2 regions of the Bacillus sp. C28GYM-DRY-1 genome follow, and region 1 is predicted to be linked to the other one. Evidence: riboswitches for the same ligand, from Rfam matches in the RefSeq annotation. Region 1 holds a riboswitch; the other holds the start of a gene.
The links. Region 1 has a riboswitch for S-adenosylmethionine ahead of Q3W56_RS04110 (bifunctional homocysteine S-methyltransferase/methylenetetrahydrofolate reductase). Riboswitches for the same ligand answer to the same signal wherever they lie in the genome.
Positions count from the first base shown of each region.

Region 2: linked by a shared signal. The riboswitch ahead of Q3W56_RS14705 (5-methyltetrahydropteroyltriglutamate--homocysteine S-methyltransferase) and the one ahead of Q3W56_RS04110 (bifunctional homocysteine S-methyltransferase/methylenetetrahydrofolate reductase) in region 1 are both predicted to bind S-adenosylmethionine.

Region 1 is NZ_JAUMKF010000003.1:74,732-79,970, forward strand. It holds gene Q3W56_RS04100 (GNAT family N-acetyltransferase) at 1-156, opposite strand, end outside; gene Q3W56_RS04105 (GNAT family N-acetyltransferase) at 162-611, opposite strand; gene Q3W56_RS04110 (bifunctional homocysteine S-methyltransferase/methylenetetrahydrofolate reductase) at 702-2,540, opposite strand; SAM riboswitch class I at 2,631-2,748, opposite strand; gene Q3W56_RS04115 (YajQ family cyclic di-GMP-binding protein) at 2,856-3,347, opposite strand; partial or broken gene Q3W56_RS04120 (CvfB family protein) at 3,446-4,343, shown strand; gene Q3W56_RS04125 (DUF3784 domain-containing protein) at 4,502-4,753, shown strand; gene Q3W56_RS04130 (DegV family protein) at 4,795-5,239, opposite strand, start outside.
Region 2 is NZ_JAUMKF010000015.1:57,542-62,780, reverse strand. It holds gene Q3W56_RS14710 (5-methyltetrahydropteroyltriglutamate--homocysteine S-methyltransferase) at 1-911, opposite strand, end outside; SAM riboswitch class I at 990-1,096, opposite strand; gene Q3W56_RS14705 (5-methyltetrahydropteroyltriglutamate--homocysteine S-methyltransferase) at 1,165-2,298, opposite strand; SAM riboswitch class I at 2,381-2,487, opposite strand; gene Q3W56_RS14700 (LURP-one-related/scramblase family protein) at 2,554-3,042, opposite strand; partial or broken gene Q3W56_RS14695 (hypothetical protein) at 3,215-3,493, opposite strand; gene pepT (peptidase T) at 4,000-5,232, opposite strand.

The sequences.
Region 1 (5,239 bases):
ACCGCGGATGTTTTGATAACCGAAAAAGCGCCCTTGCTGGACAAGCAGTGCCAGCTCTTGTTCGCCATAATCAGGCCACCCGGCTTGCCTGCAAAGCCGCAATAGTCCGGGGGTATGTTGTTCATGAAGCTCAATTAGCTCATCTATTACCTTCAAACACGTCATCTGCTTGTTCCGAATGTTTTGTACATGACAACATGAGTGCCAATGCCGGGAATCTCGAACGGTTCGCCAAGTTCCTCCCAGCCAAGCTTTGCATAGTAGCCTTTGACATGTTGTCTTGCATTGCACCAGACCGCCTGTACGTTTCTGTCTGCCAGTTTTTGCTCCGCATATTTGATCAGTGTGCTTCCGGCTTTTTGCTCGCGATATCCTTCAAGCGTCGCCATGCCTCTCAGCCGATATGCAGGGGATTCCGTTAATAATTGCTGATTTTGAGGGGAAAAAGAAGCGATGCTGATCAGGATTCCTTCATAAAACACGCCGAGATGAAAGGCGCCTTCCGCATGATCCTGTTCATATTTGCATTGTTCGATGGATTGATGGGGACGCAGGATGCGGTGCCGGATGTCGTATGTATCTTCCGCAGAAATGGTTTTAACTTCGAGCATGATGTTCCTCCTCATAATCTCATTTTCTTTATCGTAACACGAATTACGTTGGAAAAGACCGCCCATTTGGCTTAGGCAGTCTTCTAAGTATTAATGCAAATAGATATTTTGGCGCTGCTCATCTTTTTGCTGAATGTACGAAGTGAGCTCGGCGGTTAAGTCAGATCTGAGAAAAGGCGTAATCAGGTAGATGCCGTTAAACAGCTCGCATGCCGTATCCAGCAGGGAGCGCGCAATCGCAAGGCCTTCCGCTTTTTGTTTCTCTTTATCCTCGCCGGCGAGGGCCATTTTTTCACGAATAGAGTCAGATAGTTTAATCCCCGGAATTTCATTGTGGATGAATTCAGCATTTCGGCTGCTTGTGAGTGGCATAATGCCGATATAGATCGGCGTCTTCAGATGCTTTGTTTCGTTATGGATATCGACAAGCTGCTGCTCAGAATAGACAGGCTGTGAAACAAAATAATCTGCGCCGCAATCTATTTTTTTCTCCAGCCGTTGTACCGCTTTATCTAGATGGCGGACGTTAGGATTAAATGCGGCGGCGACCGAGAAATTCGTTTTCTTGCCAAGCGGTTTTCCAGACAGGGACAGTCCTTCATTAAACTGTTTGATCAGCCTGATTAAATCAAAGGATGTTAAATCATACACAGACGTTGCACCCGGAAAATCCCCGATCTTAGAAGGGTCGCCCGTAATGGCCAGCACGTCATTCAGCCCTAACGTATCAAGGCCCATTAAATGTGACTGCAAGCCGATAATGTTTCGGTCACGGCACGTAATATGGACAAGGGAGCGCATATCGAGCTGTTGCTTCACAAGGGTGCCGCAGGCAACATTGCTGATCCGCGGAGTAGCCAGGGAATTGTCGGCAAGGGTCAGGGCGTCGATTCCCGCTTCTTTTAATTCAGCAGCGGCGGACAGAAATTTGTCAAAGCTCAATTTTTTCGGCGGATCCAGCTCTACGATAATGGAGCGTTTTACCGCTGCGATCTCATTCAGGCCCGGTTCTGTGCGCTCATCCTGAACAGAAATGAATTCCTTAGGCCTGGTTTTGACTTCTTTTTCTGTAATCGGAGCAAGCCCGCCAATCGCTTCCGCCATCGCCCGGATGTGATTCGGCGTGGTGCCGCAGCAGCCGCCGATAATCCGTGCGCCTTGCTTGCGGAATTCTGACGCGCTGTTTTGAAAATACGTGTCATCTGTTTCATAGACGAGCCGGCCTTCTTCAAGTGAGGGGAGACTGCTGTTCGGATAAACTGATAAGAACACATCATCAAAAATCGGCACTTCGCTAAGCGCTTCAATCATGTGATAAGGGCCGAGCCGGCAGTTAATGCCGGCGATATCAGCCCCGAGATCCGCAATCGATCGCAATGCTTCAGAAAGCGGTGTTCCGTCCTGCAGTACACCTTGCTCATGCATGGAGACATTAAGCATAATCGGAAGGTCAGTCTCTTTGCGCGCGATTTTCAGCACTTCACGGGCTTCTTCCAAATCATAATACGTTTCTAACAGCAGCCCATCCGGCTCCTCATGCAGCAGCAGGTACAGCTGCTCGCGAAAGCTGCGTTTGATTTCGTCAAGGCTGTACGCATTTTTATTAAAGGTGCGGATGCCGCCCATCGTCCCCAGCACGTACGCATCGCCTGCTGAAGCCCGCGCGATTTTTACCGCCTCCTGATTCATTTTTTTGATGTCATCCTCAAGCCCGTGTCTGGATAATTTAATATAATTGGCCCCGTACGTATTCGTTTGAATGATGTTGGCTCCAGCCTCAACGTACGCTTTATGTATGCGCTGAATTTCCTCCGGCTTTGAAATGTTGAGCTCCTCAAAGCATCTGTCAATGCCGTAGGAGTAGAGGAGCGTCCCCATGGCGCCGTCGCCGATTAACACCTGTTTTTGCAAATCTTCTAAAAGTCCCATTGTCTGCCTCCTTTATTCACATTCAGCAAGGAAAAAAGAGAAATAAAAAAAGTCCTCTTAAGAAGAAGACTTTGTCGGTGATTTTGTCTCTTCTTATCTTCCAAGCTGTTCGAGCTTGCTGGATTTAGCACCTTGGTCATGGCTGATCGCCATTACACCGGTTGCTGAAGCTTCGTCGGGCCAGTCCCTCTGCTTCTCTTGATAAGAACGGATATGAAATTTTACATGTTCAGGAGCTGCCAAAAGATGCCTGGCGTTTTCCCTTTCTCCAAATTTACCGAAAATAAAGACAATAATCAATAGGATTCAGAAAATTTATCTGAAATTTATAAATTGAACATCAATTGGCAGATCTGCGCCCCGTACTGCTGTGATAATCTGCTGCAGGTCATCCTTGTTTTTTCCGGTGACACGCACTTGATCATCCTGCACTTGAGACTTTACTTTCAGTCCGGAGTTTTTGATGATGGTATTGATTTTTTTGGCGTTGTCCTTGTCAATGCCTTGTACAAGCTTTGCACGCTGGCGCACCGTTCCGCCTGACGCGCTTTCAACCTTGCCGTAATCAATATTTTTTGTCGGCACGTTTCGTTTAATCAATTTACTGACCAGCACATCTTTGAGCTGGCTTAATTTAAATTCGTCATCAGAAACGAGAACAAGCTCCTCTTTATCTAACGAAATGTCGCTTTTGCTTCCTTTAAAGTCATAGCGTGTGCTGATTTCTTTCAGCGCAATTTGAATCGCATTTTGCACTTCTGGCAATTCCACCTGGGATACAATATCGAATGAACTTTCTTTTGCCATATGAAAACCTCCATAACATTTAACTTATGTGTCGATTATAGTAGAATAAAGAGAAACTTCCAACAGAACAAAGAATCAATTTGTGATGATTGGAAAAAATGTTAACAGAATCCGCATAAAAATAAGCGGAACAGGAAGGACGATAGCATGAGACCAGGGCAGCAATTAACCTTGAGTATAGATCACCAAACTGACTTCGGTTACTTTTTAACCGACGGAGAAGATACGATTCTCTTACATAACAGTGAAATAACTGAGGATATCGAAGACAGGGATGAGGTAGAGGTCTTTATATATGTCGACCAGCAGGAAAGACTTGCGGCCACGATGAAAATTCCGGTCATCAGCGCTGATGAGTACGGCTGGGTCGAAGTGGTGGATAAAGTGGAAGATATGGGCGTTTTCGTTGATGTCGGCTTATCCAAGGATGCGCTTGTTGCAACTGAGCATTTGCCGCCATACGAGGATGTCTGGCCGCAAAAAGGCGACAAGCTCTACTGTATGCTGAAAGTGACGAATCGGGGGCGCATGTTTGCCAAACCAGCACCGGAGGATATTATAAGCGAACTGTTTACCGACGCTTCAGAAGATCTGATGAATAAAGAGCTGACAGGTACGGTGTACAGATTAATCGCAACGGGTTCATTTATCATCACAGACGATGGTATCCGCGGTTTTATCCATCCGTCAGAAAGAAAAGAGGAACCAAGACTCGGCTCAAGAATCACGGGACGGGTGATTCAAGTAAAAGAAGACGGCTCAGTCAACATGTCGCTGCTCCCGAGAAAACAGGATGCATTGTCTGTGGATGCCGAGTACATTTTAACGTATATGAGAACAAGAAACGGCGCTATGCCGTACAGCGACAAAAGCCAGCCTGACGATATCAGAGAACGTTTTAACATGAGCAAAGCCGCCTTTAAGCGCGCGCTTGGCCATTTGATGAAAAACGGAAAAGTGTATCAGGAAGACGGATGGACATACGAGAAAAAATAGAGGGCCGTACAGGCCCTCAGGCCCTCTATTTTTTTATATAAGAACTTCACAAATAAATTTCTGTTACGTATCATTAGGAGACAGATTGTTTTGTTAGTGAAAAGACAGGGGGAGATGTCGTGTACATTCGCATCGATTTTTTATTGATCTTGATTGCGATGCTTTTCTTTTGGATTGCTTATATGGCAGGAATTAAAAAGCAAACATGGATATTGTCCGGTTTCCGTGAGTCCCGGATACGTGACAAAGACCGTCTGGCTAGAATTGCGGGAAACTTTTTTCTGAATTCAGGGATATTTATTCTTTTAAACGGTTTTATTTCATTCCAAGGACAAGATCAGCTGATTCCGCCAATGATTTTGGCATATGGAGCTGGAGTCATCATTTATGTAAACAAAAAATTAATATAAAACCTCCAGCATATATCAAATATCTGGAGGTTTTTGTTTGCTCATTTTCTTAAAAAGAATACGGCTAATGTGCCGGGTCCGGCGTGTGAGCCGATCGTGGAACCGATTGAATGCATGATAATCTCTTTTGGCTTGAACGTATCTTCAATCAAATTTTTCATGTCATTGGCTGTTCCTTCGTTAGCGGCATAGCTGATTCCGACGGTTTGATCGCTCCAATTGTCTCCTCGCTCTTTCATTAATTCAATAATCCGTTTGAACAGCTTTTTCTGTCCGCGGATTTTTTCAAGAGGCACAAGCTTGCCGTCCTCCATATGAAGAAGCGGTTTAATATTGAGCAGACCGCCGACAAAAGCGGACGTTTTTGAAATTCGGCCGCCCCGGGCGAGGTACGTTAAATCATCGACGGTAAAAATGTGCTCAAGCTGTTCGCAAAAGTTCTTTACAGACGTTTCAATTTCTTGTATTGTATTTCCGTTGATACAG
Region 2 (5,239 bases), on a different contig from region 1:
AGATCAGAGCGCTTTACATAACGGAGCGGTTCAAATCCGCCTGAGCGTGAATCATCATACTCTAAGAAAAGGCCGTCCAGGTTCAAGCCGTCAAAAATGGTTTCGGCTGCTGCGTCATAGCCGCCTTCTGCTGTCCAAGTGGACTGGAAGTTGCCGCGGCAAATATGCATGGTTACCGTCAGGTCATCAGGACGGTCTGCAATCGCGTCGTTAATCGATTTCGCAAACAGCTGGCGAAGCTCGTCAGGCGTTGTTCCGAACGCCTCGATCTGTTTTAAGCCTTTTTCAGATAAGAAAACAGCCCATGCCGTATCATCAAGCTGGAGGTAGCGGCAGCCTCTGTCATAAAACGCTTGAATCGCTTTTTTATATGCTTTGGATACATCGTGCTGGAAAAGGTGATAGTCGTTTTTGTATGCATCCTTTTCCAGCTTTCCGCGGAAAAACAGCATATTTGGGCTTGGGATCGTCATCTTTGGCGTCGCGTCACCGGCAATGCTATGGAGAAATGAGTAATCTTCAAGCATTGGATGAGTTGAAAAGTCGATATCACCGGTGACTTTAATGCCTCGTGCTTTTGTCTGTACATTATGGAATTGAATGCCCTGCTCAGGAATAAACGGCTCAACCCCATCCAGATTTTCCAGAAAATCAAAATGCCACCATGCTCTGCGGAATTCCCCGTCTGTCACGACGTTCAGGCCGGTTTCCTTCTGTTTTTCCACAATGCGGATGATTTCATCGTTTTCGATTTGGCGAAGCTGCTCAGCTGTAATCTCGCCGGCCGCTTTTTGCAGCCGCGCTTTTTTAACGGGCTCAGATCTCAGCAGGCTTCCAACTTGATCCGCGCGAAACGGCGGCTTTTTTCTTTGTCGTGCTTTTTGTTCTGTGTGTGTTGTTTGTTGTGGCATGTTGTCCATTCCTTCTTTCTATTTCGAATATAAAAAAGCTCATCCTTTGGATAAGGAAGAGCTTGTGTGACAATCTCAACCTTATCTTCAAGAGCAATCAATGCTCTAAAGGATTTAGCACCATTCTGTTAAACAGCGGTTGCCGGGTATCGCAGGGCCAGTCCCTCCACCTCTCTTAATAAGGAAAACCATTTTATGAAATTTTCTGATAGTATCTATTATTCACACATTTTCTGTTTCTGTCAATGATAGATTATCTCCACACATCGTTGGCGATGTCGATGACGTGGCGCAGCTTCGCCCATTGCTGCTCTTCTGTCAACAGATTGCCTTCTTCCGTAGAGGCGAAACCGCACTGCGGGCTGAGGCACAGCTGGTCAAGGCTGACAAAGCGCGCCGCTTCATTGATGCGGCGCTTCACATCCTCAGGATTTTCCAGATCGCCGTATTTGGATGTAATTAAGCCGAGCACAATGCGCAGATCCTTGCGTTTTACGAAACGGAGCGGATCAAAATGTCCTGAGCGGTCATCATCGTATTCTAAGAACAGCCCATCCAGATTCAAGCCGTCCAAAATTGTTTCCGCTACAGCGTCATAGCCTCCTGATGCCGCCCAAGTCGACTTGAAGTTGCCGCGGCAAATGTGCATTGTGATTGCTAAATCATCAGGGCGGTCTGCCACTGCATCGTTAATCGTTTTGGCGAATAAGGCAGGCAATGTTTCTGGATCACCGCCAAGTGCCCGGACGACCTCTCTGCCTTTTTCCTCAAAGAAGAGAGACCATGACGTATCATCAAGCTGAAGATAGCGGCATCCAGCATCATAGAAGGCTTTAATTGCTTTTTTGTACGTTTGGGCCAGATCATGAAAATATTCCTCTTGGTCGTCATAAATCTCTTTATCCGCCTTTTCACCGAAAAACAGCATATTCGGGCTCGGAATCGTCAATTTTGGTGTCGCGTCGCCGACGATCTCATGTAAAAATTGATAATCGGCAAGCGCTGGGTGGCTCGTAAAATCGAGTTTACCCGTCACTTTGATGCTCCGTGCTTTTGTTTTCGCATGATGGAATTGAATCCCTTCAGCCGGGATGAACGCTTCCACACCGTCAAGGCCTTCCAGGAAATCGTAATGCCACCAAGATCGGCGGAATTCCCCATCTGTTACCACATCGAGACCGATTTCTTTTTGTTTTTCTACAATGAGGGTGATTTCTTGATTTTCGATATCACGAAGCTGATCTGCAGTGATCTCGCCGGCCGCTTTTTTTTGCCGGGCTTCTTTTATTGGAGCAGATCTCAGTAAACTGCCGACATGATCGGCACGGAAAGGAGCTTTGCGTTGTTTTTCTGTTATTTGTCCTGCAACATTTGTTTGTTGAGCCAAGTCATTCGCCTCTTTTCTGCAATGGGGTGAGCATAAAAAAGCTCTCCCTTTGTGTAAGGAAGAGCTTGAATATCAAATCTCCGCCTCATCTGCAAGAACACAATGTTCTAAAGGATTTAGCACCATTCTGTTTGAAACAGCGGTTGCCGGGTATCATAGGGCCAGTCCCTCCACCTCTCTTGATAAGGTATATCTTCATATTCGAATTTCAATTATCTTAATATTATTACTTTTTGATCAATTGTCAACACTTTTTTAGAAAATGCTCTCATCTTCGTCGTTATATAATACCATATCAAGCACGATAGCAATGGCTGTACAGATCAGCACATCTTCCTCTTTTGCAATCTGTAAATGATAGGAATCACCCCAGCTGAGCCACTTTTTGCTCACTGACATACGGACATTCTCCCCGTCCGTCAGTTGAAATTCATCCTTCCACAAGTCGCCGTCAATTTCCCAGTTGAGCTGGGAAATTTCAAATTTCGGTTTGAAAAACGTTAGTTTCTTCGCCACCTCACAAGCTGTTTCCCCGCCAATGGAAATCTTGTATCGCGGCAGAACAGACATTGTTTTTTGTTCTATGGAAACGAGTGTTTTACCGGATGAATCTGTCATTTGTAGCGAGTCCCCTAACGAAAAGAATCGGCCCTCGACCTTGAAAGCCTCTTGTTCATCTCGGTCATAAATGTGAAATTCATCTTTAAAAGAGAACATTTTCTGTTTCATAAATAATTCGATCATTGCTGAAGTCTCCTTTTAGATTTGTTTTGTAAGAAGTTACGGACTGGCGGCAAGAAAGTTTCAAGTTCCAAATCTAGTAATCAGAAACCCGCTGGTTGTTTTCCTGAGTGATAAATGTTTCTAAATTGAAAAAGGCTGCATCATTCAGCAGCCTTTTCGTTAAATTATAGGATTAGGAAAGATGCATCCGGCGTTTTTGGCGGATCGCGTCAAGGTCGATTAGGTTGTTGTGATGAGGTGCAGCTGCTGGCAGAGGGCTTGTCTTTTGCGGTTTACGGCGATTGTCCTTGCTGAAAGAAAAAAGAAGATAGCCACATAATGCGATGATAATAAATAGGATCATTTTACATACCTCCCAAAAAAAGTTTTGGTATTATCTATTGTACGGATAAAAAGCCAAAAAGTATTCAAAAAATTCTAAATCAATAAAAAATAAATAACTGCCCCTCAAAAACAGTCTAACCTGTTGACCTGAAAATAGTCTTACAACAGGGTGTTAGTTCTGGTTGATGATTGGTTCTATAGTTACTATCGACGATAAAATAAAATCTTTTATATTACTTTTAACCTAAAAATTAATAATTCAAATTACCTGTTTTAGGTTGTTGTTTTCTTTCTTGTTTGGTTTATACCCTATTTTGCGGAATTAAACACAAAAAACCCAAATTTCGGAGCATTTGGGCGGTACGAGGGTATGCAGATTGTGGTTTTGTGGACTTGGAAGATTGATTAGAAGAAGCGTTTGAACATTTTTCTGATTTTTTGAAATGGGCTCGATTTCTTTTGTATGTTAAGCGGCCTGCTCCTTATCCATTTTTTCAATAGACTTTTTGCAGCTATAGCATGTTTTGTCATTTTTTCCTCCTCAACTGTTGATACTTGTTTTACGGAGGAAGTATTCAAAATGTTTCATATTTACACAAAAAAACCAGTCCTTTTTAGGACTGGCTCTTGGTATTATGCCTGTTCTTCAAACAGTTTTACAATCTCGACGATGACATTTACGGCTTTCACCATGTTATCGGCTGAGATGTATTCAAATTTGCCGTGAAAGTTTTCCCCGCCGGTAAAGATGTTTGGCGTAGGGAGTCCCATGTAGGACAGCTGGGATCCGTCCGTGCCCCCGCGGATTGGAGAAATCTTCGGTTCGATGCCGAGGTTTTCCATCGCTTGCTTGGCAATGTGGACAATTTCGATCACAGGTTCAATTTTCTCTCTCATATTGTAGTATTGATCGTTCATATCAAGCTGAATCCGATCTTGCCCGTATTCGTTTTGAAGTTCTTCAACGACACGCTTCATTGTTTCTTTTCTGCTTTGGAAGTTGCCTTTGTCAAAGTCTCTGATAATGTAGTGGAGTTTTGTTTCCTCTACATCTCCTTGAATCGACAGCAAGTGGTAGAAGCCTTCGTACCCTTCTGTATATTCAGGCGCTTCGTCTGCCGGCAGCAGGCTGTTCAGCTTCATTGCGATTTTCGCAGAGTTGATCATTTTCCCTTTTGCCGTTCCGGGATGTACGTTGTTGCCTTTGATTGTGATTTTTGCGGCAGCTGCATTGAAGCTTTCGTATTCTAGTTCGCCGAGCGGGCCGCCGTCAACTGTGTAGGCAAAGGACGCATTGAATCGTTTCACATCAAATTTGTGCGGCCCTCTTCCGATTTCTTCATCAGGCGTAAAAGCGACTTTGATGGTACCATGTTTGATTTCAGGGTGTTTGATAAGGTAATCCATGGCTGTCATGATTTCGGCGATACCGGCCTTATTGTCTGCGCCGAGAAGGGTTGTGCCGTCTGTGGTAATGAGAGTATGGCCCTTATAGCCGGGCAGTTCAGGGAATTGATCAGGCGACAGGATCACCTGCAGCTGTTCATTAAGCACAATGTCTTTTCCATCGTAGTTTTCAATGATTTGCGGATTCACGTTTTTGCCGGTAAAGTCTGTGGCAGTATCGACGTGAGCGAGAAAGCCGATAGTCGGCACGTCTTTTTCAGTATTGGAGGGAAGAGTCGCCATGACATAGCCGTTTTCATCAATGGCTACATCCTGCATGCCAATGGAGTTCAATTCATCAACGAGCATGTTTCCTAGTGTCAATTGGCCGGGTGTGGAAGGGCAGGTGTCGACGGATTCGTCGGACTGCGTGTCGACTTTTACATATGTAGTAAACCGTTCAATAATCTCTTCTTTCATTTCCAAT